4 regions of the Anoxybacillus sp. FSL W8-1294 genome follow, and region 4 is predicted to be linked to each of the others. Evidence: riboswitches for the same ligand, from Rfam matches in the RefSeq annotation. Region 4 holds a riboswitch; each other region holds the start of a gene.
The links. Region 4 has a riboswitch for cobalamin ahead of metE (5-methyltetrahydropteroyltriglutamate--homocysteine S-methyltransferase). Riboswitches for the same ligand answer to the same signal wherever they lie in the genome.

Region 1 (8,261 bases), 990 kb from region 4:
AAGCAGCACGTTACTGTACGTTGCATTTGTTCTTTATTTAGTCGCAACATTCTTCTTTGGGGGCGCGATTCGTCCTAAAAAGAGAGAAGGAGTAGACCGTTGGGCAACGCTCGGAATTTTTGTAACGATCGTTGGGTTTCTCGCTCAGCTTGGTTATTTCATCACGCGCTGGATCGCAGCCGGACATGCACCTGTCAGCAACTTATTCGAATTTACGACGTTTTTTGGCATGATGCTTGTTGGCGCGTTTATTGTCATTTATTTTATTTATAAAACGAGTTTACTCGGCTTATTTACTTTGCCAATCGCCATTTTAGTGATTGCGTATGCAAGCATGTTTCCAAGGGAAATCTCTCCGCTCATCCCAGCTTTACAAAGCGATTGGTTGCATATTCACGTCACGACGGCCGCAGCTGGCGAGGCCATTTTAGCGATTAGCTTTGCAGCGGGGCTCATTTATTTAATTCGAGTAGTCGATCAGTCGAAAGCGAGCAAACGTACGTTTTGGCTAGAGTTTGTGTTATTTTTCTTAATTAGCACGCTCGGTTTTGTTATCGTAACTACATCGTTTCGTGTGGCTGGTTATGAAGCTACGTTTGAATGGATTGACAAAAATGGACAGCAAAGTGAAATGGTGTACCATATGCCAGCGCTTGTCGGCCCGCATGAAGGGGTGTTAAAAACGGAAGGACGGATGGAACCGTTCGTTCATATGCCTGCAATTATTAATGCTCGCAAATTAAATACAGTAATTTGGTCATTGTTTGCAGGTGGTGTATTATATGGATTGCTTCGCCTTTTCTTACGCAAACGTATTGCAGCAGCTTTGCAACCACTTGTGAAAAACGTGAATTTAGATGTTGTTGACGAAATCAGCTATCGTTCTGTAGCGATTGGGTTTCCGATATTTACACTCGGTGCGCTTATTTTTGCGATGATTTGGGCACAAATTGCATGGACGCGCTTTTGGGGCTGGGATCCGAAAGAAGTATGGGCGCTCATCACATGGCTGTTTTATGCAGCGTTTCTACATTTACGATTGTCAAAAGGTTGGCATGGCGAGCGGTCCGCATGGCTTGCGGTCATTGGATTTGCGATCATTATGTTTAACTTAATAGCGGTAAACTTAGTGATTGCAGGCCTACACTCTTATGCTGCGTCTTAACGCCTTCATAAAGAAGGCGTTTTTTTTTTATGATGAGTAGAAAAAAGTATGGCAGTTTTGTACAATAGTGAACGAGGAGGGAATGACATCATGGGGAAGGAAATTAAAATTTTAGTTGTCGATGACGAAGAGCGCATTCGTCGTTTGCTTCGTATGTATTTAGAACGTGAGCAATATATGATCGATGAAGCAGAAAACGGTGAAGAAGCGCTAGCATTAGCGCTTGACAATGATTATGACTTGATTTTGCTTGACCTTATGTTACCTGGAAAAGACGGTATTGAAGTGTGCAAACAGTTGCGTGAGAAAAAAGCGACACCCGTCATTATGTTAACAGCGAAGGGAGAGGAAGCTAATCGCGTGCAAGGATTTGAAGCAGGAACGGACGATTATATCGTTAAGCCGTTTAGCCCGCGTGAAGTGGTGCTCCGCGTGAAAGCGCTGCTTCGCCGTACAGCGAACTCTCCATATGTAACAACGGATACGACAACACGAGATGTGCTCGTATTTCCTCATTTAACAATTGACCATGATGCGCATCGGGTGACAGCAGATGGGCATGAAGTTAGCTTAACTCCGAAAGAGTACGAGTTGCTTCATTTTTTAGCGAAGTCACCAGATAAAGTGTTTGATCGCGAGCAATTGTTAAAAGAAGTATGGCATTACGAATTTTTTGGTGATTTACGAACAGTTGATACGCATGTCAAACGGTTGCGCGAAAAGTTAAATAAAGTATCGCCAGCAGCAGCGAAAATGATCGTCACCGTTTGGGGCGTTGGGTACAAATTTGAGGTCGTGAATGAATGATGGCACTATGGCGTAGTGTAGTCGGAAAATTATGGCTGACAATTTTATTGCTTGTTGCTTTCGTCCTCTTTATTTTAACCGTTTTGTTGCTAAGTTTTTTTGAAAAATATTATTTGGAAAAAACGGGAGAGCAACTCACTCAACAAGCAGTAAAAGTTGCCCGCGTCGTCGCCGAGCATGATGAGCAGTTTGCTCGCTCAATTGCATGGACGATGGTTGATGATGTATCCAAACTAATGATTATTATTGACGATCGTCATTATTGGTACTCACCAAATGAACAGCTCGTTGATTTGCCGCTTTCGTTTGTTCAACAAGATAAACAGTTGTCGCGCGTATTTGATGGAAAGAAAGTAGTGAAACGGGCGATGATGCCAAACGAAACGATGCGAAATCGGGTTTATAACGAGTTGTTTATTGTTGGTGTGCCGCTTCGCACATCTGATGGAAACGGTGCTGTGTTTGTATATCAATCGCTAAAAGCTGTAGAAGAAACGACAAAACAAACGACGAAGTTTATTTTTCTTGCTGCATTTATTGCTATTGTGTTAACGACGGTATTTGCCTTTTTCTTATCGACAAGAATTACGGCACCGCTTAGAAAAATGAGACAAGTCGCGTTTGAAATGGCGCGCGGGAAATTCGATTCCAAAGTGCCGATCGTCACCCATGATGAAATTGGGGAACTGGCTATGGCGTTTAACCAGATGGGTCGGCAATTGCAATTTCACATTAATGCGTTAAATCAAGAAAAAGAACAACTAGCGAGCATTTTAAGCAGCATGGCGGATGGCGTCATTACGCTCAATCGCAATGGCGAAGTGCTTATTACAAACCCACCTGCCGACCGATTTTTACAAGCATGGTACTACGAACAAGGGCAGCGCGACGATTTATCGCCGCTTCCTCCGCAAGTGAATGAATTGTTTACGAAAGCGGTGGCGGAAGAGAAAGAACAAGCAGCAGAAATTGCTTTACAAGGTCGCAATTGGGTCATTGTGATGACGCCGTTGTACAATGGCAAAGTGATTCGCGGGGCGGTTGCAGTGCTTCGAGATATGACGGAAGAGCGTCGGCTCGATAAGTTGCGCAAAGATTTTATCGCCAACGTCTCGCATGAGTTGCGAACGCCAATCGCCATGTTGCAAGGGTATAGTGAAGCCATTGTCGACGACATCGCGGCGACAGATGAAGAAAAGAAAGAATTGGCAAAAGTCATTTATGATGAATCGTTGCGCATGGGTCGCCTCGTTAACGACTTGCTTGATTTAGCGCGTATGGAAGCAGGACATTTAACGCTTCATAAAGAGCGCGTGCCGCTTCGTTCATACACCGAGCGCATCATTCATAAGTTTCAAGCGTTAGCGAAAGAAAAAGGAGTTCGCTTGCTCGTGGACATAAATGAAGAATTTGTCGTGTTGCTTGACCCTGACCGTATCGAACAAGTGCTGACGAATTTAATTGATAATGCTCTTCGTCACACAGATGACGGTGGGGAAGTTCGTGTCATAGTCGATGGGGACGAAGAGGCGGTGCGCATTTCTGTTCGAGACTCAGGCTCTGGCATTGCTGAAGAAGATTTGCCGTTCGTGTTTGAGCGTTTTTACAAAGCGGATAAAGCACGTACACGCAGTCGCTCTGGCACAGGATTAGGTCTTGCGATTGCGAAAAACATCGTTGAGGCGCATAAAGGAACGATCGCTGTTCATAGTAAGCTCGGCGAAGGAACGACGTTTACATTTACACTTCCATTGAAATAGAAAATTTTTGTTGTCATAAGCGACGTTTTCGGCTATGATAGAAACGTAAAAATTGTTCGACAATTGTATACGTTCGTTGCAAAAAGGTGTCGAATGGGAAACCTAGTAGACTTAATAGGGAATCTGGTGCAAGTCCAGAACTGTCCCCGCAACTGTAAATGCTGACGAAATGAAGGACGCCACTGTACAATTCGTATGGGAAGGCTTCAAAGTAGGATGACGCATAAGTCAGTAGACCTGCCTTTTTGCATCGTCATTCGCGTCTTCGGGGAGTGAGACGGCGAAACGACAAAGGTGACGGTTGTCTTTTGTTGTTTCCAGCTCATTCCATTTGGGATGAGCTTTTTATTTTTATATACAAAGAGGGGGAAAAACGATGAAAAAATGGAAGCAGTATGTATGGCTTCTTGCGCTCGTGCTGACGCTCGGATTAGCGGCGTGCGCGAATAACGCAGAGCCAGCAAAAGAGACGAAGCAAGAAGCGAAAACGGAACAAGCCGCATTTCCAGTCACCATAAAAGATGCGGTTGGTGATGTCACGATTGAAAAAGAACCGGAAAAAATTGTTTCGCTTATCCCGAGCAATACAGAAATTGCGTATGCGTTAGGACTTGGCGACAAAATCGTTGGTGTAAGCGATTTTGATAACTATCCGGAAGATGTGAAAAATAAAGAAAAAATCGGCGGCATGGAGTTTAATGTTGAAAAAATTATCGCGCTTCAGCCGGACGTTGTGCTTGCACACGCGTCAAGTGCACATAACTCTGAAGAAGGATTAAAACAATTGAAAGATGCGGGCATTACAGTCATTGTTGTGCCAAATGCTACATCGTTGAATGACGTGTATGCTTCCATTGAACTAATCGGTAAAGCGACAGGGAAAACGAAAGAAGCATCGGACGTTGTGAAACAAATGAAGCAAAAAATCGATGCCATTGCTGAAAAAGCAAAAGAGGTGAAAGAAGAAGCAACCGTTTGGATCGAAGTCTCGCCTGCACCAGAAATTTATACAGCCGGAAAAGGAACATTTATGGATGAGATGTTAACGATCATTCATGCGAAAAATGCGGCAGGTGATCAAGAAGGATGGCCGATGTTTACGGAAGAAGATGCAGTGGCGTTAAACCCGGATGTCATTATTACGACGTACGGTTATTACACGCCGAACGCAGTTGAGCAAGTGCTCGCTCGCCCAGCATGGAAAGACGTTCCGGCTGTCAAAAATAAGCGAGTATATGATGTGAACTCAGATTTAGTTTCTCGTCCAGGACCACGTTTAGCTGAAGGGGTCGAAGAAATTGCCAAAGTCGTTTATCCAGACATTTTTCAATAATTACATCGTTGCATCAATCATTGCGATGGCTGCCATATTGTTAGGGATATCGATTGGATCACAATCGATTCCCTTTTCTTCTATATGGGACACGTTGTCGCATCATTTGTTTCATACACCGATGGACGTTCCCGCCACCATTTCGCAAATTATTATTGCGATTCGTGTGCCGAGAGTAGTGCTCGCCTTTTTGATTGGGGCGTCCTTAGCACTTGCTGGTGTAGCGTTCCAAGGGCTTTTAAAAAACGTTTTAGCTGATCCGTATACGATCGGAGTATCGTCTGGTGCAGCTGTCGGAGCGGTCATCGTTTTTTTCTTTCATCTCCATTTACCACTTCTCGGGCGGTTTACGTTGCCGATTGTTAGCATTATTTTTGCGCTGATGACGTTATTGTTTGTTTTATTATTTGCGCGACTTGCAGAGCGGAATATGGCAATCGAGACGATTGTTTTAATTGGTATTATGATGAACGCCTTTTTCGGTTCGCTCATTTCGCTTATGGTTGCCCTAAGTGGAGAAGAGCTACGTCAAGTCATCGGCTGGCTTATGGGGAGCGTAGCGATGCGCGGTTGGTCGTACGTTTCCTTGTTTTTTCCGTTTTTCGTGATCGGTTCTATCGGTCTATTTGTTCACACTCGCGAGCTAAACGCATTTTCGTTTGGGGAACAAGCAGCTGCAAGCATTGGCGTGCATGTGTTACAGCGCAAACTATTTATTTTGTTGAGCGCATCGCTACTTACAGGAGCAGCTGTGGCAGTATCAGGGACGATCGGGTTTGTTGGTCTTGTCATCCCTCATATGACGCGTCTCATTTGTGGAGCTAATCATAAAAGATTATTGCCGCTTTCTTTTTTGTATGGGGGAACGTTTCTCGTATTAGCAGATTTAGTTGCGCGAACGATCGTTGCCCCGCGGGAGTTGCCGATTGGGGTCATCACATCATTTATTGGCGCACCATTGTTTGCAATATTGTTATTTAAAAGTTTAAGACGGAAGACGTGATCGATATGATAGATGTAAAGCACGTTTCGTATCAATATGGGGAAAAAAAAGTGTTGGAAGATGTTTCGTTTACCGTTTATGAAGGGGAGTTTTTCGGTATGTTAGGACCGAACGGAAGCGGGAAAACGACGCTAATGAAACTGATGAGCCGTGAACTTCCTTTGCAACAAGGGGATATGTTTGTTTACGGTCAACCGATTCAGACGTATAAACCGAGACAATATGCAAAGCTCGTTGCGACGTTACCTCAACATACAGATATTTCGTTTGGTTATACAGTAAAAGAAATGGCTGAACTCGGTCGTTATCCTTATCAGTCATCGCTTTTGCCGCGCTGGACAAACGAGGATGAACAAACTGTTACTGAAGCGATTCATTCCGTTACATTGACGCATAAACAACATGTACGGTTAGAACAATTAAGTGGAGGGGAACGGCAACGCGCTGCACTCGCACGGTCGTTAGCGCAACAACCACGTGTATTGCTTTTAGATGAACCGACGAACCATATGGATGTGGCGCAGCAGTTTAAGTTGCTCAATTTATTAAAACAATCAGGGCTTACCGTTGTAGCTATTTTTCATGATATAAATATTGCCTCGCTTTATTGCGACCGACTTCTTTTATTGAAGGATGGAAAAGCTGTTGCATGCGGAACGCCGCGGGAATTGTTGAGCGAATCAATGATTGAGTGCGTATTTGAAACAAAAATGAAACGTCACGAACACCCGGTTTTACCGAAGCCGCTCGTCACATTCGTTCCATTTTCTATGCCGCATATAGACGAGGGATTATGGCACGTCAAAGAACACGAAACGATGCTCGTCGTAGAGACAGCTAAGCCGTTTAAAGTGCTTTCATCTGCCCTTGTTGGCGGCGGTATACGTTGGGCGACGACGTTCGTCAATCGGCATGTTCCGCTTGATTATCGTTGTGACAATGCCGAGCAGGAGATGATTCAATTTTTGAGGCAACACGGTTTTGATGAGCAATGGACGGTCGGAATGATGACCGCTGTCGATGTGAAAGATGTAGCGTTTTCATTTGTTGATGAAGATATTCGGTTGTTTGTTGCGGTGACCGCTGGAGTTGGAAATGCGGTAGATAGTGCAAATGCTTGGCGGCGTACAGATGTAGTCGCTTCTCCAGGGACGATTAATACGTTCGTTTTTATCGATGGTCATTTATCAGAAGCTGCGTTCGTGCAAGCGCTAATGACTGCAACAGAAGCAAAAGCAAAAGCGTTGTGTGATAAACAAGTCGTCGATCCGCAAACGAATACGATCGCGACAGGAACATCAACCGATTGTACGGCCATCGCTGCGTCCCAACAAGGAACATATTATGCATACGCTGGAACGATTACACCGATCGGTAAACAGCTAGCTCGTCTCGTATATGAAGCAACGCAAACAGCTATTGACCGCTATCGAAAGCGAAAGGGTCAACAACCCAATGACTAAAGTCATGGGCTTGTAAGCCCCATGTTGACCAGACCAAGGCTTGAAACAGAGCCTACGCTATAGATGTCATGACACGTTCGGGTGCTTCTCCAGCCCGTTCCTCTGTCGTGCAAGGTTAAACAAGCGTGGTGGGTAGCGCTAGTGTCTTGCACATAACAAGCATCTATAACATGGTCGAGGAGAATATGACCTGCTTTATGCAGAGGAAAGGGGAGAACCCTATGGTTTTTGTGTTAGACACAAACAAACGTCCGCTTGCTCCTTGTCACGAAGCAGTTGCAAGAAAGCTGTTGAAACAAGGGAAGGCGGCGATTTACAGGCGATTTCCATTTATATCAACTCGACAAGATGGAAAGCGTATGAAGTGTTAAAGCAGACAGGATTAGATGTCGAGTGTGGAACAGGTGCACGAACAAAAATGAATCGTATTCGTTTAGACTTGCCGAAAACACATTATTTTGACGCTTGTTGTGTAGGCGAAAGCACAACAAATCACTTATATTTCAAAACAAAAGAAGTGTTATTTATCAAGGCAAAAGGGCGTGGTAGTCGCTCTCGTACAAACCTAGATAGATATGGCTTCCCAAGAGGTTATCTTGCAAGACAAAAATTCTTCTTTGGTTTTCAAACAGGGGACATGGTTAAGGCTGTTGTCCCAAGAGGGAAATATCAAGGCGTTTGGTTTGGCGAAGTCGCATGTAGAAAGACTGGAAGTTTCGATATTAAAGGC
Region 2 (8,261 bases), 390 kb from region 4:
GGCCCTTTCACATACCAATGGTAGTTGTGTAATTTTACATATAACACGTTCCAGTTTGCAATTTGTTTGTTGACAATATCAATTAATTTTTCTTTCACACTAATTCCCTCCTCGATTATAAACTTCCCCCTCTTTCATTATAGCAAACAAAAAAAATTTTGGAAAATGATATGTTTTTGCATGAACAATGTAGAGAGACATGTAACCATCATTGTATTGGTAGTGACCGCTTCGAAAGCGTAGTTGATAAATTGCCGGGTGAAAAAAATAAAGGTTCAGACATGTAACATCTGAACCTTTATTTTTAGCCAAACACTTTTTTCAATTCTTCTTTTGGCTGCGATAGCCAATATCGCATAAGTCGCTTAGCTCCTTCTAAATCGTGCAATTTCGCTTGACCGCACTCTTTTTCCGTTGCAGCTGGCACTTCTGTAACCGTCAATGCCTCATTCATCGTCGCCTCAAGCAAATCAATAATTTCTTCGACTGTTGGCGTGCCACTAACGACTAAATAATACCCCGTTTGACATCCCATCGGAGAAATATCGATAATATCAAAATGAGCGTATTTTTCAGCATGCTTACGAATGTGCACCGCTAGTAAATGTTCAAGTGTATGAATCGCTGCCGGTTGCATCGCTTCTTTATTTGGTTGACAAAAGCGAATATCAAATTTATTCACAACACCGTCGCTACCGACTTGATGAACACCACAATGGCGAACGTACGGCGCTTTGACCGCACAATGGTCTAGTTCAAAGCTTTCTACTGAAGGCATATTTCTCACCTCTTTTTCAATTGTCACGTTTTTATCATACACAAAAGTCCGACTTTTTTCATCTTTTTTTGTTGGAATTGTTTCGTCCAACTATGTTACAATAAGAAAAAATAGGGGCGGGCGTATTACATGAAACATATATTCATCTTACTCATTCGTTTTTATCAACGATTTATTTCCCCTTTAAAACCACCGACATGTCGCTTTTATCCGACTTGTTCGCATTACGGATTAGAAGCGATTCGTCGCTTCGGTGCACTTAAAGGAGGCTATTTAACAATCAAACGCATTTTAAAATGCCATCCATTTCATCCAGGTGGATTTGATCCTGTTCCAGAGAAAGAGCAAAAATAGTTGTTCTTTCTCTTTTTTTTCGTTATGATAAACAATGTAAATCGTAATAATTACGTTTGAAGATTGGTCTACTTTTGTCGATCCACTTCCACCATTTACGGCTATTTCATAGTTTTCAAATCGTAACGATTACGATATAATAAAACAGGAGTGAGAAAGATGTTATTTGACGATCAGAAACATCTTTCTTTATTTGGAAGGAGGAAGAAGATGAAGGTAAAAACCATTTTATCCATTATACTTACGAGCACACTGCTATTGTTTGGATGCTCGCAACAAGAACAGACGAATGAATCGAAGAATGAGGAAAAAAACGATCAACTTATCGTTTATACAACTGTATACCCTCTTCAAGACTTTACTGAAAAAATTGGTGGCAAGCACGTTCAAGTGGAAAGCGTATATCCTCCCGGCGTTGATGTGCACACATACGAACCGACGGCAAAAACGATGCAACAAATCGCAGATGCTGACGCTTTCATTTACATCGGTCAAGGAATGGAAGGATTTGTTGATCGCGTTGTCGAAACGCTAGAGAATGAACACGTCAAGTTCGTGGAAGCAACAGCTGGGACGGAATTTCTTCCAGCCAACGATACTCATGGGGACGAACATGCTCATGAAGATGAACACGCCCATGAAGATGAGCATGATCACGGAGATGTAGATCCTCATGTCTGGTTAGATCCGATATATTCAATCCAAATGGCTGAAACAATTAAACAAACGTTAACGGAACTAAAACCTGAGGCAAAAAATGATTTTGAACAAAACTTTGCCTCGTTAAAACAGCAGCTTGAACAGCTCGATAGCCAGTTCCAACAATTGATAAAAGGCGCGAAAAGAAAAGAAATTCTTGTCGCTCATGCGGCTTACGGCTATTGGGAGAAACGATATGGCTTAAAACAAATAAGCGTGACTGGGCTATCGCCAACAAACGAACCGTCACAAAAGCAGCTTGCTTCGATTATTCAAATCGCCAAAGACCATGACATACACTATATCTTTTTTGAGCAAAACGTAACATCGAAAATTGCTGAAGTTGTGAAAAACGAAATCGGAGCTGATGTACTTATCCTTCACAACTTAGAAGCACGAACAAATGATGATATAAAAAACAACAAAGACTATTTTGCGATTATGAATGACAACATCTCTGCACTAAAAAAAGCTCTACAATAAGCGATCATAACGATCGCTTATTTTTGACCGTCTATTTACAAGCCCTCATGAATATGCGTTTATTGCCTTTGCGATTACAAGCACACTTTTTCTCTCTTCGCTTTTGAAAGATCGACGCTATGTAGCAAAGGATGAAAAATAACGATTGCAAATGTTGAGATTTTTCGCTATAGTTTTAAACGTAAACCTTTTTCGTACAATATATTGTGATAATCGCACGAAATAATAACTATATATTGAAACCGACAAGTGAAGGTGTCCAAACGGACTTAATAGGGAATCTGGTGCGAATCCAGAACTGTCCCCGCAACTGTGTGCGCAGACGAAATGGAAATAACACCACTGTATATGTCAGCTATTTATGGCACATATATGGGAAGGAATCCAAAGTAGGAAGAAGCGCAAGTCAGGAGACCTGCCTTCCTTGTATCGTTTCATATTCTTCGGGGATTGAGAAGATGAAACGATGGTGAAAGCATGCCTTTTTCCATCGTTTCATCCGCTCAACGAGAGCGGATTTTTTTATTTTCTAGGGGAAGGGATGTTATATGGTGTACATAAAACAACAAACAGAAGTAAATGAAGAAACGATCCGCACATTATTGTTTCATATTTTCAAAGACTTTCCACACTTATCAAGCGCGCGATACATCGAGCGTACGATACGGTCGCTGACGTATACAAAATCATACGATGACATGATGAACAAACTCATTTTAAATGCACTTGACGAAATCACCGTAGAACAACCTGATTGGACGTTTGTCGCAGCACGCCTTTATTTACAACAGCTGTACAATGAAGCAGCAACCAATCGTGGCTATGATGTATCCGACACATACCACTACTTTTATGAGTTACAAACAATGCTCGTTGATCTCGGTATTTACGATCCGTTTGTACTTGAACGATATACGAAAGAAGAACTACAAGAAGCGGGGACATGGATCGATTCGAAAAAAGACGAGCAATTTACCTATATCGGATTACGCACACTCGTTGATCGTTATTTAGCGAAAGGATATGACGGAGAAATTTATGAGTTGCCACAAGAACGCTTTTTAACCATTGCTCTTACGCTGATGGTGAATGAGCCAAAAGAAAAACGAATGGAGCTTGTCAAAGAAGCGTATTGGGCGTTATCAAACCAATATATGACGGTCGCTACACCAACGTACGCCAACGCAGGTAAATCTTACGGTCAATTATCGAGTTGTTTCATTGATACGGTCGACGATAGCTTAATCGGCATTTATGAATCGAATACAGACATCGCTCGCCTCTCCAAAGGCGGTGGGGGAATCGGCGTCTATTTAGGAAAAATTCGGGCACGCAACTCGGATATTAAAGGATTTAAAGGCGTATCGTCTGGTGTCATCCCATGGATGCGCCAATTAAACAATACCGCTGTATCGGTTGATCAGCTTGGTACGCGACAAGGAAGTATTGCCGTCTATTTAGACGTTTGGCATAAAGACATTTTCTCTTTCTTAGACGCAAAATTAAACAACGGCGATGAACGGCAAAAATGCCATGATTTATTTTATGGCGTATGCATCCCTGATTTATTTATGGAACAAGTCGAAAAGCGGGGCGATTGGTATTTATTTGACCCACATGAAGTGAAAAAAGTGATGGGGTGGAAAGATAAAGATGGGAATCCGCTAGGTCTTGAAGATTTTTACGATGAAGAACGAGGACATGGCTCCTTCCGCGAAAAATACGAAGAATGTATCAACCATCCAGAGTTAAGTAAAGAACGTGTACCTGCCATTGAAATTATGAAGCGCATTTTAAAATCACAATTAGAAACGGGTACACCTTATATGTTTTATCGCGACGAAGCGAATCGCATGAATCCAAATAAACATGCGGGCATGATTTATTCTAGCAATTTATGTACGGAAATTATGCAAAATATGAGCGCGACTACCGTAACAAAAGAGTATACGCAAGATGGTGAAATCATTATTCATAAAAAACCAGGCGACTTTGTCGTTTGTAACTTATCTAGCATTCATCTCGCTCGCGCCGTACAAGACGATGTACTAGAACGATTAATTCCGATTCAAGTGCGTATGCTTGATAACGTCATCGACTTAAACGAAAATCGCATTGAAGTGTTGCAAGCGGTGATGACAAATAAAAAATATCGGGCAATCGGTCTAGGTGCATTTTCATGGCATCACTTATTAGCGTTAAAAGGAATTAAGTGGAATAGTGAAGAAAGCGTTGATTTCGCTGACAAGCTATTTGAAAAAATCGCTTATTTAACGATTCGAGCAAGCATGGAATTGGCGAAAGAAAAAGGTGCATATCCGGCGTTTGCAGGTTCTGATTGGCATACAGGAAAATATTTTGAGCTTCGCGGTTATCATTCCCACGATGAGTTAGATTGGGATGAGTTAAAAGAGCAAGTGATGAAGTATGGTGTTCGCAACGGTTATTTAATGGCTCCTGCGCCAAACGCTTCGACATCCGTTTTAGCAAACGGAACGGCGTCATGCGATCCTGTCTTCAATCGCTTATATTTTGAAGAAAAGAAAAATTATAAAATCCCTGTAACCGTTCCTGATTTAAATGCCAAAACATTTTGGTTTTACGAAAATGCCTATGAAGTGGATCAAAAGATGAGCATTCGTCAAAATGCCGCTAGACAAAAACATGTCGATCAGTCGTTAAGTTTTAATCTTTACGTATACAACACGATTAAAGCGAAAGATCTTTTGGATTTACATTTAACGGCATGGAAAGAACGGTTAAAATCGACGTATTACGTTCGCAGCACTGCCGTAACGATTGAAGAATGCGACGTTTGCTCATCGTAGGAGGAAAAAGCGTCAACAACCCAACGACTAAAGCCGTGGGCTTGCAACTCCCCAGAAGTGCAAGCGGATGTTATCCTCCTTCCTTCACTTGGGGTTGCATCAGGGCAGGTTGACAACTACCCAACGACGCAGGTCATGCCTGCATCGTTACCGATTCTCTCGGTGTGTCTGTTGGCGGTACTTGGCTTCCACACACAACAGACAGACCTACGCTCGATGTTTTACGGTTACAACGTTTCCTGTAACCAACTCCCTACATCGAGTAGCAGTTATTGGAGTGCCTTGATTCAACGGTTTTCTCCACACCTTTATTATATCATACACAAAAGAAAGGGGGAACACGCATTCCTCCCCATGCTTGAAAGCAGGGGTTTCTTGCGTGATTAATCATGAACGTTCTCATTTGCTATACATCCAAAACGGGAAACACAAAAGAAGTCGCCCTATTGATCGAAGAAGCTTTTCGCTCATATGGACATGCGGTGAAAACGATCGATATTGAACATATATTTGCGATCGAATCGCTCATTCATGAGGCGCATCTTCTTTTATTCGGTTCATATACGTGGGGAAATGGACAACTTCCAGATGAAATGAGGAAGCTACTTCGTTTTCTTATCAAAGAACGAAAACTTCCTTTGCCTCCTGTTGCGGTATTTGGCACAGGAGATCAAATGTGGCCGTACTATTGCCGTGCGGTCGATGAAATGGAGTACCATTTGCGAAAAGTGACGACGGTGCTCGGCACGCTAAAAATTGAACAATCACCACGCGGCCATCAACAACATTTACCGACTGTATTCGTACAACAGCTACTAGAGGAGGTTGACCGTTTTGTTATTGGCGAAAGTAAAATTGCTCGAGCCGTCGCATCCAAATAAAGCAACGAGCATTATCAATGGAAAAGCAAGCGGCATTTTAAACTGGAACGATATTAAATATAGCCATTTTTACGATATATACAGAATGTTGCTCAGCAACTTTTGGACGCCGTTTGAAATTAATATGTCGGATGATATTAAACAATGGCATGAGTTAAGTGAACGGGAACGGGATGCATTTTTACACATTATCGGCTTGCTTTCAATTTTAGATTCTGTTCAACCAAATTTTATTGGGGCGATGAAAGAATACATTACCGATCCGAGCGTCAAAGCAATTTTTTCGATTATCGAACAGCAAGAAGTCGTTCATAATCAATCGTACTCGTACGTTCTTGCTTCGATCGAAAAATTATCCGAGCAACATCGTGCGTTTGAAATGGCACGAACAAATCCGCACATTTATAAGCGAAATGAACACGTCATTCGCGTATATGAAGCATTTCGCGAGCAACCAACGGTGGAGACGTTTTGCCGCGCGCTCGTCGCTTCGCTCGTCTTAGAGGGGATTAATTTTTATTCTGGGTTTGCCTTTTTTTACAATTTGGCAAGAAACCAGAAAATGCTCAAAACATCAACGATGATTAGTTATATTAATAAAGATGAGCTATGCCATAGTTACTTTATTTCTCAACTTGTACGCGCAGTGTTATGGGAAAATCCACAAATTGATGAAAATGGAGCGTTTTCTGCGTGGATATATGACTATATCGACGAAGCCATTCGTTACGAAACAGAATGGTCGCGCTTTGTGTTGCGCGATATTGATGGCATTGACGTTATCGAAATGGAAAAATATATTGAATACCTTGGAAATAAACGGTTGCGCATGCTTGGATTAGACGATCGCTATGACGCGGATGAAAATAGCATGCCTTGGATTCGCGTCTTTAGCGATGAAAATGTGAACTTAGGCAAAACCGACTTTTTTGAAGCCCGGCCACGTTCATATACGAAAACAACCGATGTGAATGGGTTTGACGAATTGTAAAAAACCGGGTGAACTACCCGGTTTTTTCACAATATGTTTCATTTGTAAAGGTAACATAACATAAACGATTTTTCATTACATGATGTATTGTTATTGTGTTCGGTTTTTGACCAAAATGCTTTTCAAATTGTTGTAGTGCATCCAATGGGGACATATGATCAACAACAAAAACGTTTATACATGATGGGACAATGCATGTGTTAGACGTACATGATGTAGTAATAAAAGCATCATGAGCATCTAATATGTGAACAAACGACTGATCGTTCGCAACAAAGCGAAGCAAGTAATCCGTCATTTGTGCAATCATTTTATAGTATGTAACGAGAGAAGTACAATAAGCGATCGAAAACGATGATGTTGCCCGTTCAATTCCCTTTAGCAACGTAAGCGATGAACGATGAGGTGGAGATATGTTGTAATGATAAGTTAACACTTCATTCAAAAACGATTGCCACAATGTCATCTACCCCTTTAGTTTACTTGTTTCAATTCCCCCATTTGCTCAATGACAGCCTGAATGGAACTCCATGAACGCTTTACAAAATAAATCGGCTTATGTTGATCTTTTGCTTTTTGTTTAATGACCTTTGCTAAATTGTGGTTAATGTAATCGGTCATGACAAATACGATATCGACATGCTCTGGAATTTGTCGCTTCACCATATTCACTTTTCGACCATCTAAATGAATAATCTCCTGAAATCCTGAGTTTTTTAATTTATCGGTAATGTTTCCTAAATGATCTGCTCCAACAACTAATAATGATGACATATAACTCCCTCCGAATTTTTGTCTTATATTGCGCAATTTCATTCTAATTGAGAATGATTATCTATGTCAACATATAATGATAAAAATTCTCACTATTTTTGCTCATTTTTTCATGTTATGTCTTGCCAATGTTTTGTCTACACTATCATCAACATAAAGAAAGGAGGGAATGGTTGTGGTAAAAGATGTACTTTGTGAGGTGCAAAACTGTCAGTTTTGGTCGCAAGGCAATCGATGTAGTGCAGACGTAATCTATGTCATAAGCCATGCCGGTACAACAGCGACGAGCTCGACAGAAACAGACTGTAAAACGTTCCAACCAAACGAATAACTAAACACCCCTTGCCTATCGCAAGGGGTTTTCCACTTTTTCATGTTAAAAACAATGAATAGACACATTTTTTTAAAATTATCGCCACAGTTTTGCAACATTTCCCTCACCTCTTCTTCACGTATTGAGGTTACTCTTATAC
Region 3 (8,261 bases), 870 kb from region 4:
ATGATCTGGTGTGTACGTAATCGTTCCTTTTTCACCAACGATGCGTGCAATGTCTATCATTTGTTTCGTTGTTAACGTTTTATTTGTCACCCCTGGACTAATGGCTATTTCTAATCTTTCTATCTGTTTTGGAGCACTCACTTTTTCGTACGCTTCTTCGGCAATCGCGCGCACGTTTGCGAGTGACCACGGTTCCGCCTCTGGTCGCAACCGTTCATGTGGCTTTAACGGTTGAACAGCGTTCGCTAGCTTATATTTCCGTTCATAACCACGAGGTGTAATCATCAGTCCATCGTAAACAAATGTGGAAGAGTTCCCGATAATAACGGTCGTTAACATACCGATGTCGTGCTCTAACATGTCTCCTAAACTTGTTAATACAATATGTTGTCGTTCGCGGTACGCGCTTTTTACAAGACCAACTGGTGTATGTGGCGAACGATACGTCAATAAAATACGCTGCGCTTCGACAATTTGTTGTGTGCGGCGGCCGCTTTTTGGATTGTATAGCGCAATGACAAAATCTGCCGCAGCTGCCGCTTCAATTCTTTTTGCGATCACATGCCACGGTGTTAAATGGTCGCTTAAACTAATCGTGCATGCGTCATGCATAATCGGCGCCCCTAACAAAGCGGCACAAGAATGAATGGCTGAAATGCCTGGAATGACTTCCACTTCAATCCCTGTTTCCTTATGCCACCCGTTTTCAATTAACACCTCGTAAACAAGCCCAGCCATACCGTACAGTCCGGCATCTCCGCTCGAGATGACAGCGACGTTTTTTCCGCGTTCTGCCTGCTTTACAGCTTCTTGTGCTCGACTCACCTCTTCCGTCATCCCTGTGCTAATCACTTCTTTTCCACGAATGATGTCTTTAATTAAATCGACATACGTTTTATAACCAACGATAACATCGCTTTCTTCAATCGCTTCACGCGCCCGTTTCGTCATATGGCCAACACTTCCTGGGCCAAAACCGACAACAAACAATTTTCCCATTATGTTTTCACCCCTTTTTCCATCGTTCGATCCATTCAAACAGTTGTTGTTCTGTACACGGCTTATTTTCCTTCATCCATATGCGTAAAAGAAGAGGAAGCGGCAAACGAAGCTGGTGAAAAATATCCGCTTGTGAAAATATAAACGCAGGTGTACCGTGCAAAACGATGCGTCCATCATGCATGACAAACACTTCGTCTGCCCATTGCCATACGAAATCAAAATCATGAGTGATGACAACGAGCGTCGTACCTGCTTCGTGCCACTCATTTAGTTTCATGATGAGGCGCTCGCTCTGTGCAGCATCTAAATAAGCAGCTGGCTCATCGACAATAAGCAACTCCGGTTGAGAGGCCATCGCTACAGCGAGCGACAACCACTTTTTTTGTCCGAGACTGAGATGATGAATGGGCACGTCTCGCCATTCAGCAAGCGAAAATGTTTTTATCGCTCGTTCGATCCGTTCGCTATTCCCTTGCAAACTAAGCGCAAGCTCTTCCTCAATCGTTGGTGCTAAAAATTGATGTTCTGGATTTTGAAAAACGACGCCGACATGTTGACGTAAATGTTCCTTTACACGTTTTCCTTCCCAATACACCTCCCCTTTTGTTGGGCGATAAATGCCGTTTGTATGAAGCAACCATGTTGTTTTTCCACAACCGTTTTTTCCGATCAACGCATATTTTTTTCCGCGTTCGATCGTAAGTGATACTCCTTTTAAGACGTGCGCACCGTTTCGATACGTATAGTGAACATCATGAAACTGCAACATATAATCCCTCCACGATGAGTAAAACAACGATGCCAAGCGATGCTTCAATGACATACCTTTTTGGCAATTGCTCGTCCGTGCACCGCGGAACTGTAAAAGAGACGTGGCGCGCTCGTTGCGCAATGACCATCTCCTCATACTGATGCAATGTGTGGCGTAACAATTGTGCAACAGCAAGTGAAGCGATCTGCCAATTTCGTTCCCCTTGTCTCACGCGCACCGTAACAAACAGCTCCCTTGCTGCCTTTTCCAACATGAAAATGAAACGATACGTTAACAATAGAAGCTCTATTAGTACACGCGGGATGCGCAATGTTTGTAGTGCGCATGCCAAGCGAAAAAATGGCGTTGTTGCGGCAAGAAAAAAGAGAACGAGCGAGCATGTAAACGCTCGTAAACAAATCGTACCTACATAGGAAACGTCCACAACATCACCATCAAATGAAAGAAGAAGCGGTGCGCTACTCCAAAGAATGACGAGCGAAAAAAGTAAACAAACACGTAAGCAAGCACGCCACGGTAAGCGCGCATAAACAATGAGCCAAGTGAGCATCCATCCGATCGTAAGCAGCCGACCGACATTCGTTCCAATCATCGCCCATATAAGCAAAATAAATGAAAATGTCAGTTTAAATGTCGCCCGAAGTTTCGCAAGCCGATTGCGATACGCCCATTCATCAAGCCAGCTAACCATTTCGTTTTCGCCCTCTATACAAGCCGATAATGTAGCCAATCACTCCCGCTCCAATTGCCGCCTGCAATGAAAATAGCAACGTTTCTACTTCCCCGCCGGGCGGTTCAAAAAAAACATCGAACCACGGTTCATAATTGGGCGCAAGTTGTTGAATCATCTCCTCCGCAAGCGCATCTGCCCCAGCAAACTCCGTATGTTTTACAACGACGAGCGGCAAAACGCTCAAAAGTGCGGCAAGGAAAAGCAATAGTCGATTGTTCATTTAGCAGACGCCCCTTTCTGTTGCAATATATTTAATTCTTGTTTCGTGTACGTATGTAAAAAATTCCATACAACAACAGTCAGAAGCCCTTCGGTAATTGCAAGCGGTATTTGAGTGAAAGCAAAAATGGAAGCAAACTTTAAGAACGCCCCCCATACCCCGCCTGTTGCGTCTGGAAATGCTAGCGCAAGTTGTATCGATGTCATCACATACGTAGCTAAATTGGCAAACATCGCCGCCACAAAAACAGAAAGGCGCATCGAAATGCGAAGCTTTTGGCATGCAACAAACGACACGTACGCTACAAACGGACCGATAACCGCCATCGAAAACGCATTTGCACCGAGCGTTGTCAATCCACCATGCGCAAGCAATAATGCTTGAAACATTAACACAGCCGTACCGATGACCGTCATGACGAACGGCCCAAATAACAGCGCACCGAGGCCTGTCCCTGTCGGATGCGAGCTGCTTCCTGTGACAGATGGAATTTTTAAAGCGGAAAGAACGAATGTAAATGCGGTCGCTAGCGCAAGCAACATTTTCATTTCCGGCTGTTGTTTTACGATGCGCGTCATCGTCCGTAAACCGACGAAGAAAAATGGCAAAAATAACAACCACCAAACGAGCGCCCAATGCCAAGGTAAAAATCCTTCCATAATGTGCATCGCATATACTGAAGGTGAAAGCGCAAATAAAACGTAGACAGTCAAGCATGTACAAACGATCCACCATGCGTTTCGCTTCATTTTTCTTTCCCCCTTGTCGCAACGCTATGTTCGGGCATAACAAATCCTGTATGTTCATACGTATACGTGACGTAATCGCGCAATATGTTCCCGTCACGTACATGATTGCGTACAATGTCCCTCCCTATTTGTTCATCAATCGTACGATACCAAACACCTTCTGGATAAACGATGACGACACATGCATCTTCGCAGCGACCGTTGCATCGTGTACGCGTCGTATGAACGCGCCCATGTAACTGCAACCGATCAATTTCATCGCGAATCGCTTGCGTCACCTCTTCCCCTCCTTTTCTCATGCAGCTTCCTCCGTTGCAAATAAGCACGTGATGTGTCGTTCCTTGTAAATTCCATGTTGCCATATATGTCGCCCCTTTTTTCAAAATAAAAAAGCACCCCTAGGCAGAGGTGCAGAAAAAACGAAAGATTCAAAAAATAGAGCATACGTCACTAAGCATATATAACGTCCATCGTTCCCGCACGTCCACCTATATTCCCGTAGGTAGCCGACGTATCGCAAGCAGGCAGGTCTCCTGGCTTAGGTTCATCATTTCGTTGCGCCTTCCCAAAAATCAGTGGCATATTGCAACGAAACTCCCCATCACAGTGGCGGGTACCGCGACGGCTTTGCACCGTTCTTCCCTTTTAAGCATACGGACGTATGCACCGTACTTGCTCATCGTATATATTTTTTCAAAGAGCGTGAATGTTAAGAATATAATACACCATTTTTTTCTTCTCGCCTAGCCTGTTTATAAAAAAAGAGCACCTTCCTATTCAGAAGATGCTTTGTAATAATCGCACGAAAACCGTTTGACGAGCGTATGCGGAATAATGATGCGTTTAATTGGCTCATTCGGGTTTTCGATTTGTTGAATTAAATTTCTTGCTGCTTCAAAGCCGAGCTGGAAAATGTTAATGTCTACCGATGTTAATGGCGGACGGGAAATTTCTGATAAAAGCACGTTGTTAAAGCTCACGATCGACAAATCGGCTGGTACGCTTAGCCCCATTTCCGCAAGCGTATTTAACACACCGAGCGCCATCAAATCGTCGGCGACAACGAGCGCAGTCGGCGGTTCTTTCAATGAAAGCAACCCTTTCATCGCCTCTTGGCCGCCTTCTTTTAAAAATTCTTCATGCACGATGTAATCTTTTCGATACGGAAGACTAGCCGATTTCAATGCTTTTTCATATCCGAGCAAACGATCCATCGTCACGATGAGATTTACATTTCCTCCAACAAACGCGATGCGCTCATGACCGAGCTCAATTAAATATTCTGTCGCCTCGCGCGCAGCGCGAACGTTATCGTTATCCACGTGCGTAATTTGCTCCGCTTTTTTATGCGGTTTACCGATGACGACAAACGGCACGTCTTCTTTTTGTAAATACGCCATAATTTTATCGTTCGCTCGCGAATACAGCAAAATCACCCCATCGACGCGTTTTCCTTGCACCATATGGACGACGCCTTCATAAATTTCCGCTTCCGTCTCCCCTGTCGACAACTGCAACGCATATTGCCGATCATGCACCGCTTTGCTAATGCCGCGAATGACTTCTGGGAAAAACGGGTTTTGAAACGCTTTATCGGCTGAGCTTGGCATAATTAAGCCGATCACTTGCGTCGATTTATTTGCTAAACTGCGGGCGATAAAATTCGGATGATAGCCGAGCTCTTTCATCGCTTCGCGCACTTTTTTCTTCGTCTTTTCACTAATGCGCGGACTGTCAGCAATGACGCGTGAAACAGTCGATGGTGCCACGTTTGCTCGTTTCGCTACATCTTTAATCGTTACTGTCATAAAAATCCCCCATCTCTTACAAAACAAACGAGTTTGTCGCTTCATCGACAAATCTTTGTTCACCGTTGACTATGACCGTTGACGGCACATGTCCAACAAACATGACACGCATACGCCACGGCGGCTGATACGTCCCTTCCGCCTCGACGTGAAAATGAACGGTATCGTGTGAAAATACCACACGAATATGCATGTTCACATACTCTCCTTTTTCATATGCAAACGTTGCGCCGTCATCATCGTATAACGTATATGATGATGTTCCTTCTTCCATCGTATACACATACAACGTCAACTGTTCGTCCGCAATGGACGTCGATTGTTTTGCTTCGGCACGGGCAATCATCGCCCCTTCTTTTACAAATATCGGCAACCGATCAAGCGGCGCTTCGACAATATATCGTCTGCCGCCTTCAAATTTTTCTTTCGTCCAATAATCGATCCAACGCCCTTTCGGAAAATAGACGAGGCGATGGAACGTATGCGGACGCATAACCGGCGCGATCATAACTTCATTGCCGACCATAAATTGATCTGATATGTTCCACGTCTCAGCATCGTCCGAATATTCTAACATGAGCGGACGCATCATCGGCACACCTGTTTGATATGCTTCAAAACATAACGTGTACAAATGTGGGAGCCACTCGTAGCGCAACTCAATATATCGCTTCACCATCTGTTCATATGTTTCACCGAACGCCCACGGTTCTTGACGGGCGAAACCAATCGCACAATGATTGCGGAAATATGGGAAAAAAGCGCCGACTTGCGTCCAACGAACAAGCAATTCCCCATGAGCATCATGAGCGAAGCCGCCCACATCCGCCCCACAAAATGCAACGGCAGATAATCCTAAATTTAAACACATCGGCAAAGATAGTTCAAGATGTTCCCAAAAACTGCGGTTGTCTCCTGTCCACACAGCAGCATATCGGTGAATGCCCGAAAAACCGGCGCGCGTTAACACAAACGGACGCTTCCCTTTCAGTTGTTTTTTCAATCCGTTGTACGTCGCTTCCGTCATCATCATTCCGTATATGTTATGCACTTGACGATGCGTTTTCCATCCGTCATGAACGACTTGTTCATCGATCGTTTTTGTCTCGTTAAATACCGATGGCTCATTCATATCGTTCCAAATGCCTTCGATGCCGATGTCCGTATAAAACGTATGTTGTTCGCCCCACCATTTGCGCACTTTTTTCTTCAAAAAGTCAGGAAACACGCTCGTCCCCGGCCAAACGTCTCCTTTAAACAACGTTCCGTCTGCATATTTACAAAAATAATCTTTTTGCACGCCATCGCGATACGTATCGTACTCTGCATCTACTTTCACGCCCGGATCAACGATCGGAACGATGCGAACCCCTTGTTCACTCGCATATTGAACGAGCGATTTCGGATGTGGAAACCGATTTTGATCGAACGTAAATACACGATATTCGTCCATATAATGAATATCTAAATATACCGCATCGAGCGGAATATGTTTTTTGCGAAATGTGTCAATTAATTCACGCACTTCTTGCTCCGTTTCATAACTATAGCGCGACTGGTGATAACCGAGCGCCCACTTTGGCGGCAGCGGCATGCGACCAACGAGATGCGTATACTGCCCTAACACATCTTTTGGGTGCGGGCCGGCAAACACGTAATAGTCGAGGGCACCGCCTTCTGACGTGAACGTATAAAACGATTCATACCGCAAGTCAAACGTCGTTTCATACGTATGATCAAAAAAGACGCCGTGTGCATGTCCGTCTTTTAACACCATCATATACGGATGCGACTGGTACAGCGGGTCCGTTTCTAAATTGTGCGGAGCATACACATCTGTATTCCACATCTTCCATACCGCTCCGCGTTTATTTAACACTCCTGTTTTTTCTCCTAAGCCGTATACGACATCAGTCGGAGCGAGGGCGTGCGCACAACGTATGCGCCCTTTCGCTTGAAAACGAACCGGCTCGACATCGTGTACAAGCACCTTCCCTTCTCGATCATAAACCGTTATACGAAACGGGCGTCGTTCGATCACGACCGTCAACGCATTCGTCTTCAGCTCCCAACCATTTTCCACTTCCTGCACATGCATCGTCACTTTCTCTGGCGCTGCCACGACCGCTGGACTAACGGAAGCGTACTTTTGAGCAAATGGATCGATCGTGATCCGAACGATATCGTCGCGGTAAAAATGAATTTTACCCGATGCCCTCTCGCACGTGAATGCAAATATTTGCTTTTTTTCTTCAATTTTTTGCACATCGCCAACCGATTGCCACACATCTATTTCATTCGTCCCATTTGTCGGCCGAATTGCAAAGCTCGTCTCCTCTAGCATACATGCCGCCTCCCATCGTTATGATCGCTTCCGTTTTCGCGCTAAATATAAAAACAGTCCAAAAGAAGCATACACCGCTACAAGCGCCGCAATAAACGGAATGTTTAATCCTGTTTTTGGCGCCAACACGTAAATTTCCGCCGTTTCACGATCTAAAATGATATCGTACTTGCCGTCCTTGCTGCGCACTAAATCTCCCGCAAGCAACCCACGCAATTCTTTTCCTTGTTCCAATTCGTCATCGAGCGTTACTTTTTGCGTTTTTGACGTATTGTTAATCGCAATCACTGTTGTTTCGTTTTCGTACGTTCGTTTAAAAAGTGCCATGCCGTCTTTTTCATACAACAATTCAAAATCACCGCGGCGAAGCGACGGCAATTTTTCACGCAATTCACCGAGCTTTGTCACATAGTCAATTAACTCTTTATCCGTGCGGAAATTCATTAAACGTCGATTATCCGGATCTTCTCCGCCATCAAGCGCGATTTCCGTTCCGTAATACATAATCGGAATGCCTGGGGCACTAAACAAATACGTCAGTCCAAGTTTTAAACGCGTCACCGGATTGATGCGATTTTGCAAGGCTAAACGTGTAAAACGAACCGTATCATGATTATCTAAAAACGTGCCAAG
Region 4 (8,261 bases):
TGCGCTGTAGATAAATTCTACAAGACGATGTGCTTTGTTCGTTCGGCGAAGATCCAGCCCGGTAGAGAAATCATCGTTGGACTCGAACATACTGTACACACACGCCAGTTGCACCAAGATCCAATAAAGTTTCACCGCCCGACGCCCGCGAACGCGGTATCCATCGAGTTTCAGCTGGTCTTTCGCTTGACGGAAAAAACATTCGATCGACCAACGCTCGGCATAGTAGCGCAAGATGTCTTCGTCGCTTAGCTCACGATCGGTGCTCAAGACGCAATGAAGATGTTTCGGTGTCATCGGCTGATCGGCTTTCCAAGCGAGCAGCACCACAGCATCCTTGAGACCGTTCAGAGCACCTTCGTAGCGATACACCCGATAACGCTCTTTTCCCACCATGACGAGATGGGTATCATTCGGTTCGATGTATTCGGCAAACTCCTTCGCTTGGATAGCGATGCCTTTCGGGTAGAGAATTCGGTTCGTCTTGAGCATCGCAATCACGTGAAATCCCTTTTCCACGAGCGTTTTGGATGGATACCAAGAGTCCATGAGCACATAAACGGGGCGACTCACATCCAACTAAGAAAGCATCTCGCTAAGAAAGCATCTCGATCGCGAGTTCCCCTTTGCCTTTCCCAGCCCTCTTGTCGTAGAGGCGAAAGGCAAAAGGAAACGCTTGGGTCATCGTATGAACCATGAGCCAAACGAGAGAATGTCCCCAAATCGATTTTTTCTCTGTGTGAGAATAGCGCCAATCACACCCTTGAATGGCGTGTGTTGCCCGTGACGAAGGCTTCGTTTTTTGGCAAATCGTATCATCGATCGAAACAAAAATGGGTTGATTCTCTCGTTTCGAGCTGCGTTCGACACGATGAAGCACCCACTGCTGGAGTTTGCGAAGCAACGTCTCTTCCTCCCATGGGCTTTTCGTGAAAAAATGGCTCCGTGTCGTGCGATGGTTCGGATGAAAACTCCCATGATGTAGATCGGTCAGCGTTCCCGAAAACCTCTTGGTGATCATCGCACCCACAAGATGAACGAGGTGCTTCATGACAGGTTTCGAGAAATAAAGCGCCAACCCTAAAACGTTATGAAAAACTTGTGGATTCCTTGATGATGTGCTAGTCTATTCATGAAACATGAACCTCCTTGTGGATAGTTGTGGGTACATCTATTCTAACCAAGGAATCGAGTTCATGTCTTCTTTTTTGTTCAGTTGTCAATTTATGCAATAAAATCTATATACATCCAATTTAAAATTTTAACCTCTGGTTCACGCAGTACACCCGATGCGACGTAACACCTCATCTGGGTGCTGTAAGACATATTGTTCGAAACGAATAATCGACTGGGCAATATCATTTTGATCTTTATGCAAGATGTTGGCGATGACTTCATCTTTCAGCCACTTCCATAACCGTTCCATCGGGTTTAGCTGTGGAGAATACGGCGGCAAAAAGATGAAATGAAAAACATCACCTTCCTTGCCATCAAGAAAGGCTTGCACCATCTTGGTATGATGAATACGCGCATTGTCCAATACAAGCACGATAAATCGATCCGCATATTTCTCTTTCAACAGGCGCAAAAAGTCTAGGAACGTTTCGGCATTGGCGGATGATGCACGATGAAACACGACATCGCCTTGTTGAACATCGACGGCGCCAAAAATGGAAACATGAGCGTGGTGACCGTAGCTTGGCACTTGTTTTTGATTTCCTACTGCTGCCCATGTCGTACGAAGCGCTTGATACGCACGAACATGCGTTTCGTCCACATAAAACAGCATGGCATTCTCGGTAATTAGTTTTTTTTTATAAATTCAAGTTCTTTTTGAAAGGCAGCTTGACGCTTGGCGTCTCCTTTGACTAGCTTGTAAGTCGGACGTGTCCATGACAAACGAAGACGATGCAACAACTTACGAATGCCTTCACGTGACATCGAAACGCCATAGGTTTGTTGAATGTAAGATTGTAAAATGCGCGTGTTCCATGATGAAGCGATGCCCCAGCCAGCATCCACAGGTGTGGTGGTTAACACGAGTTGTCTAATTTCTTGTTGTTGTTCTTCCTTAAGAAATGGCACACGACCAGGCGGCAACCGACGATCGAGTAGATGATCGAGCCCACCTTGATTAAAACGTGCAACGTAGAGGGCAACCGATTGACGGCATACGTTGACCATTTTTGCGACATCTTTACCGAGGTGACCTTCCATGACAAGACGAACAGCGGTCACCCGAACGCGAAGCGAAGCATCTTTGATTTTCCGTTCTTGTTTCCGAAGTGTTCGCGGCGTCCAGCCGTGATCATTTGTAAGTTTCAGACGTTTCATGTCCTTTCCGCTCCGTTTATTCGTGAATATTTAGGAGCAGTATAACCATGGGGAAAGGTGTTCATACAGAAGTTACGGTTTTAAAGTGCATGTATATACTCATCTACAGTTATTTAATAGCTATGTAACAAATGCTGGCTTCCTTTAGTCCGTCAATATTTAATAATGAATTCACATATTCAAAGGAAGTTGAATGGCTCAAATTATAAGATATATTTAGACTATCTAAAATCAACGTTGCTGAAGACAGCAAATGTCCTACATCAATATTAACAGCCTTAAAAGATCTACTTTCTCTATATCTATACATACTCCGTTCAAAAATACTTGTTAAAATTATTATTACAGGGTAATCATTTGAATTTTCTTTAATTAATGGGCAAACTTTTTTTAGGTCAATTTCCGATAAGTTATTTATTTCTACCAAGTTGTTTGAATAGACACTATAATGATATACTGAATTTTTACTTAATTCACTTAGTTTTATGTTGTTTGTTGTAATTAAATAGCATTCTGTAGGATGTTTAATCCCTCCACTTGGACTAGTCTTTAGCAAGTATTCGTCTCCTAAACTTGTAGTTTTTATTCCCTGACGACCAAAAACCATTTTTAGGAGATATGATAATTGATCAAAGTTTATCTTTGAACTCTTTGCCTTTTTAGACATCATTACATCCCTTACAGAAAAATTAGTTGTACTAATTGTCGCTACTTCTTTCAAGCGCACTCTTTTTTGTTTAGAATCATATTCTTTATAAATTGGCGGGGGATTTTTTTCTCTTTTAAATTCTCTCATACCCTCTATATCAATTTCATAACCAGACTGGGAATAATCCAGTTTCTTTTTTGCATTATTAAACAACTGATATACATATGCTTCGTTCCAGTTAAAAGTTTTCCAAAGTTCCTGTAAATCTAACCATTCTTTTCTATAATCTGATTCACTCAATAAAAGTTTTTCTTCAATCAACTGTTCTAAGAATTGAAATAATAAATCTTTATCTATTTCGTAAAGACTTAGAATTTGAGCAACGATCCCATTTTTATTACAGGGTTTATTACTAGTTATTTTAAGTATCTCAAATATTAACTCATTGTATAATATTTCCGTAGAATAATATTCCTCGTTCAATAAATCCAATACATATTCCTCATTTTGCAAATGAAAATATCGAAGCATTGGATTAAAAAAATATTTCATTTGTACTCTCTCCTCGTAAATATGAGCTTCAATTGAAAAAATTCAATTGAAGCTCATATTTCTTTTATTCCCCCATTTGTCTTCTTACATAAGTTTCTTTGTTAGAAACTTTTAATAATTTTAATTGGTTAAGATTAACTTTTTTCTTTTTTGAAGTTTCCTCTTTTGAAACTCCTCTTTTCACATTTAACACCTCCTCTACATTATTAAGGTTCTTCACCAAAAGTTATATTTGATTTTTCTATAACACCCTCTACTGATGCTTGTGAAGAAGAACCAGTAAATCAATGGTTTTTCCACATTCTTTTTTCAAGAAACACATCACTTGTCCGATACATATTTTTACAACAAACAAAACCACCTCTTTTTTTAAAATTCATTTGAAATAATTTTATTTTTTGTACATTTTAAAATTTTTTGTACATTTTAAAATATAACAAAAAAAAAAAATCAATACTTTTTAACATAAAATTATCAACAAAATACCAATATTAACTTAAAAGAAAAATATAACCATTAACTACGGCGTTACATCTCTCAAAACCATCCACACGAAAAAAACATTTCAGTTGAAAAAAACAAAAAGTTCGTTTATTCTGAATTTTATACAACAACATAATAAGTTCACGCAACAGGTGGTTCACACATGCTGTGAATCTTAAAAGGGAAGTTTGGTGAGAGTCCAACACGGTCGCGCCACTGTGATGCAGAGCTGTTTATCATCATCCACTGTTTCATTTGAAATGGGAAGGAGATAGACGGCGATGAAGCTAAGTCAGGAGACCTGCCTGTTGTATGCACTTACGACCTACGCGTCATAGGGAGGAGTGAGGACATATGATCTTGAGGCACTTCATGTATCTCAATACGAGCTAGCTATGCCCTCCTTCTGTTTGGAAGAGGGTTTTTTTGCTTGATTGGGATATAAATGACTGGAGGTGCTTAACTTGTTCATCCGTAGTTCAAATGTAGGATATCCACGTATTGGAGAAAAGAGGGAATGGAAAAAAGCATTAGAATCTTTTTGGAATGGGCAAATGAACGAAGAGCAGTTCACAAAAACGATGGAAACGATTCGACTTGATTCGATTCGCAAACAAGTCGAGAAAGGAATTGATCTCATTCCGATCGGAGATTTTTCCTTATACGATCACGTGTTAGATACAGCATTTATGTTCGGATATATTCCAGAGCGATTCAAACAAATAGTTAATCCGCTAGAGCAATACTTTGCGATGGCGCGTGGGACGAATGGGCAACATGCGCTTGAAATGACGAAATGGTTTAATACAAATTATCACTACATTGTGCCTGAAATCGGGCAAACGAAGCCGAAATTAGTGGATAATCGCCTATTGAAAGAATACAAGCTTGTCAAAGAAACATTCAATTTAGAAACAAAACCTGTATTGCTTGGCCCGGTTACATTTCTTTTGCTTTCTAAGCAATACGCGCGAAACGAGTGGCGAAAATATCTCGCACAATTAGTTCCTCTTTATGTGGAATTATTCAAACAACTAAGAGAAGCGGGCGTGTCATTCGTCCAAATCGATGAACCGATTCTCGTTCAAGATATAGACGATGATATCATCAACGCATTTCATCATGTATACAACGTTTTTCACCGCGATATACCGAACATAAATATTATTTTACAAACGTATTTTGCTAGCGTATCGCATTATCGTGAAATCGTTGCTTTACCTGTCGCAGGCATTGGGCTTGATTTCGTGCATGACGATGGCGAGAACATGAAAAACATAAACACGTACGGATTTCCGAAAGATAAAATATTAGTTGCTGGTATTGTAGACGGTCGCAATGTATGGAAAAGCTCGCTTGCCCAAAAAGCGAAGCTCCTTCATCATTTAGCAGGCGTTTCTGAACAACTGATCATTCAACCGTCTTGCAGCTTACTGCATGTCCCTGTCACAACAAAACATGAACATACATTACCAACGGAGCTTGCTAGTACTTTATCATTTGCGGATGAAAAATTAGATGAAATACGTATGTTGACAGAGTATATGAACGGAAACGTAACGATCGACGAGCTAATCAAATACGATGAACAAACAACCGTTTATTTTTCCAAGTTCCGTCAATCTAAACAAACAGACGATATCACAACCGTTCCATTAAACCGAACATCTTACAGCGAAAGACAAAAAGCACAACAAGCCCATTTGCAGCTTCCACTTTTTCCGACAACGACGATTGGAAGCTTCCCTCAAACGAGCGACGTGCGCCAAGCTCGAATGAAGTGGAAAAAAGGCGAATGGAACGACAATCAATATAAGTCGTTTATAAAGAAAGAAATCGCAAAATGGATCGACATTCAAGAGCAACTTCAGCTCGATGTGCTTGTCCATGGCGAATTTGAACGTACAGATATGGTGGAGTTTTTCGGTGAAAAACTGCAAGGCATGGCATGCACGACAAACGGTTGGGTGCAATCATATGGATCACGTTGTGTGCGCCCACCTATTATTTTTAGCGATATTGCCTATCAAAAACCGATGACCATAGAAGAAACAGTATATGCCCAATCATTAACGACTAAACCTGTGAAAGGAATGTTAACAGGACCAGTAACTATTTTAAACTGGTCGTTCGTTCGCGACGATATTCCACGAAAACGTGTGCTCATTCAGCTCGCTCTTGCGATTCGTGAAGAAGTGCTGCAGTTAGAAAAAGAAGGAATACGCATCATTCAAGTCGATGAGCCAGCATTACGGGAAGGATTGCCGCTTAAAAAAGAGAAACATGCATCATATTGGGAAGATGCCGTTATCGCATTTCGTATCACGACCTCATCGGTGAAAGAGGAGACGCAAATTCATACGCATATGTGCTATTCACAGTTTGAACATATGATGCATATCATTGATGAGCTTGATGCGGATGTCATTTCCATTGAATCATCACGAAGCCATGGTGAACTTGTTTCATCATTTGAAACATATGAGTACCAAAAGGAAATTGGCTTAGGGGTGTATGACATTCATAGTCCGCGCATTCCGACAAAAGAAGAAATAAGTGAGCAAATCGAACGGGCACTTCGGGTTCTTCGTCCAGAACAATTTTGGGTCAATCCCGATTGTGGATTAAAAACGCGAAAAGAAGAAGAAACGACTGCCGCACTTCAAGTGATGGTAGAGGCAGCACGCGAATACCGCGAGCGTCTTTTAGCGTACGGAGGGATGAAATCATGGAAGTAAGCGTCGAGCAGTCAAAAACGATTCAAACACGGCTCGTATTACCTTCTGATACGAACCATCTCGGCACGATTTTTGGTGGTACCGTTTTAGCTTATATTGATGAAATTGCGGCAATATCCGCCATGCGCCATGCGCGAAAAGCAGTCGTCACCGTTTCGATCGACAAAGTTGATTTCATTTCGTCCGCAAAAGTTGGCGATATTTTAAAACTCGAAGCATTCGTCTACTCGACCGGACGCACATCCGTGAAAGTATTCGTCAAAGTCGAAACAGAAGATTTATTTACAGGCGAACATCACTTAACAACGACGTGCTTTTTAACGATGGTCGCCATCGATCAAAACAAAAAACCGACCCCTGTTCCAAAAGTTATCATTAGCGAACGGGAAGAACAAATCGTACAACTGTATCAGCAAAACAAACGAATCAACAAGGCATAGCATACATTCATATAAAAAAACACACGTCCGATTACATGCATCGTAATCCATGACGTGTGTTTTTTGAGCTTTATTCCACCGTTACAGACTTCGCTAAGTTGCGTGGTTTGTCGACATCGCAACCGCGATGTAGTGCCGCATAGTAAGCAATGAGCTGCAATGGCACGACAGACGCAAGCGGTGTGAGCATCGGATGAACGGCTGGAATGACGAAACGGTCGTCCTCCATGTCTAATCCTTTCATGGAAATGATACACGGATTTGCACCGCGCGCGACAACTTCTTTGACGTTTCCGCGAATGCTTAAGTTCACATGTTCTTGTGTCGCTAGGGCAATGACTGGTGTGCCGTTTTCAATTAAAGCGATCGTACCGTGCTTCAATTCCCCGCCCGCAAAACCTTCTGCCTGAATATAAGAAATTTCTTTCAGCTTTAGCGCGCCTTCTAATACAACATAATAGTCGACCGCGCGACCGATAAAGAAGCAGTTGCGTGTTGTCGCTAAATATTCGCGTGCGATGTTTTCCATTTCATGTTTTGCATCACAAAGTGTTTCCATCGCATTCGCTACAATGCCAAGTTCTTTTGTTACGTCAACATTCAACTCGATGCCTTTTGCTTTTGCAGCCACCGCAGCCAGCATCGCAAGCACTGCAATTTGTGCTGTATATGCCTTCGTTGATGCAACAGCAATTTCTGGTCCAGCATGAAGAAGAAGCGTATAATCTGCTTCACGCGATAATGTTGAACCCGGTACGTTCGTAATCGTTAACGATTTATGACCAAGCTCTTTCGTGCGTACAAGCACCGCACGGCTGTCCGCTGTTTCTCCGCTTTGTGAAATATAAATAAAGAGCGGTTTTTCCGATAAAAGCGGCATATTGTATGAAAATTCGCTTGCAATGTGCACTTCAACAGGGATTTTCGCCCAGTTTTCAATCAATTGTTTGCCGACTAAACCAGCATGATAGCTCGTGCCGCATGCGACGATATATAAACGATCCGCTTCTTTGACTGCTTGAATGATGTCTTCATCCATCGTTAGTTCGCCTTGTTCGTTGCGGT

Region 1: it holds a riboswitch for cobalamin, as region 4 does, so the genes downstream of both, NSQ23_RS06150 (ABC transporter substrate-binding protein) here and metE (5-methyltetrahydropteroyltriglutamate--homocysteine S-methyltransferase) in region 4, are expected to answer to the same signal.
Region 2: it holds a riboswitch for cobalamin, as region 4 does, so the genes downstream of both, NSQ23_RS03055 (ribonucleoside-diphosphate reductase subunit alpha) here and metE (5-methyltetrahydropteroyltriglutamate--homocysteine S-methyltransferase) in region 4, are expected to answer to the same signal.
Region 3: it holds a riboswitch for cobalamin, as region 4 does, so the genes downstream of both, NSQ23_RS11915 ((2Fe-2S) ferredoxin domain-containing protein) here and metE (5-methyltetrahydropteroyltriglutamate--homocysteine S-methyltransferase) in region 4, are expected to answer to the same signal.

What each region holds. Positions count from the first base shown of each region.
Region 1 is NZ_CP150179.1:1,154,979-1,163,239, forward strand. It holds gene ccsB (c-type cytochrome biogenesis protein CcsB) at 1-1,165, shown strand, start outside; gene NSQ23_RS06140 (response regulator transcription factor) at 1,256-1,972, shown strand; gene NSQ23_RS06145 (ATP-binding protein) at 1,969-3,732, shown strand; cobalamin riboswitch at 3,800-3,992, shown strand; gene NSQ23_RS06150 (ABC transporter substrate-binding protein) at 4,109-5,065, shown strand; gene NSQ23_RS06155 (iron ABC transporter permease) at 5,031-6,068, shown strand; gene NSQ23_RS06160 (adenosylcobinamide amidohydrolase) at 6,074-7,531, shown strand; gene NSQ23_RS06165 (RRXRR domain-containing protein) at 7,702-7,902, shown strand; gene NSQ23_RS06170 (hypothetical protein) at 7,896-8,261, shown strand, end outside.
Region 2 is NZ_CP150179.1:551,756-560,016, reverse strand. It holds gene NSQ23_RS03075 (Dps family protein) at 1-98, opposite strand, end outside; gene NSQ23_RS03070 (S-ribosylhomocysteine lyase) at 305-778, opposite strand; gene yidD (membrane protein insertion efficiency factor YidD) at 908-1,132, shown strand; gene NSQ23_RS03060 (metal ABC transporter substrate-binding protein) at 1,343-2,314, shown strand; cobalamin riboswitch at 2,551-2,752, shown strand; gene NSQ23_RS03055 (ribonucleoside-diphosphate reductase subunit alpha) at 2,863-5,142, shown strand; gene NSQ23_RS03050 (flavodoxin domain-containing protein) at 5,532-6,023, shown strand; gene NSQ23_RS03045 (ribonucleotide-diphosphate reductase subunit beta) at 5,977-7,014, shown strand; gene NSQ23_RS03040 (diverged REC-like domain-containing protein) at 7,028-7,480, opposite strand; gene NSQ23_RS03035 (DUF2325 domain-containing protein) at 7,489-7,788, opposite strand; gene NSQ23_RS03030 (DUF1540 domain-containing protein) at 7,964-8,119, shown strand.
Region 3 is NZ_CP150179.1:2,227,586-2,235,846, forward strand. It holds gene cobJ (precorrin-3B C(17)-methyltransferase) at 1-1,002, opposite strand, end outside; gene NSQ23_RS11895 (ABC transporter ATP-binding protein) at 1,007-1,771, opposite strand; gene NSQ23_RS11900 (CbiQ family ECF transporter T component) at 1,755-2,465, opposite strand; gene NSQ23_RS11905 (energy-coupling factor ABC transporter substrate-binding protein) at 2,458-2,727, opposite strand; gene NSQ23_RS11910 (energy-coupling factor ABC transporter permease) at 2,724-3,476, opposite strand; gene NSQ23_RS11915 ((2Fe-2S) ferredoxin domain-containing protein) at 3,473-3,838, opposite strand; cobalamin riboswitch at 3,982-4,167, opposite strand; gene NSQ23_RS11920 (LacI family DNA-binding transcriptional regulator) at 4,250-5,284, opposite strand; gene NSQ23_RS11925 (glycoside hydrolase family 31 protein) at 5,301-7,628, opposite strand; gene NSQ23_RS11930 (alpha-amylase family glycosyl hydrolase) at 7,647-8,261, opposite strand, start outside.
Region 4 is NZ_CP150179.1:166,258-174,518, reverse strand. It holds partial or broken gene NSQ23_RS00990 (IS701 family transposase) at 1-1,184, opposite strand, end outside; gene NSQ23_RS00985 (IS630 family transposase) at 1,274-1,777, opposite strand; gene NSQ23_RS00980 (winged helix-turn-helix domain-containing protein) at 1,804-2,334, opposite strand; gene NSQ23_RS00975 (SagB/ThcOx family dehydrogenase) at 2,444-3,535, opposite strand; cobalamin riboswitch at 4,152-4,342, shown strand; gene metE (5-methyltetrahydropteroyltriglutamate--homocysteine S-methyltransferase) at 4,483-6,756, shown strand; gene NSQ23_RS00965 (acyl-CoA thioesterase) at 6,747-7,196, shown strand; gene glmS (glutamine--fructose-6-phosphate transaminase (isomerizing)) at 7,267-8,261, opposite strand, start outside.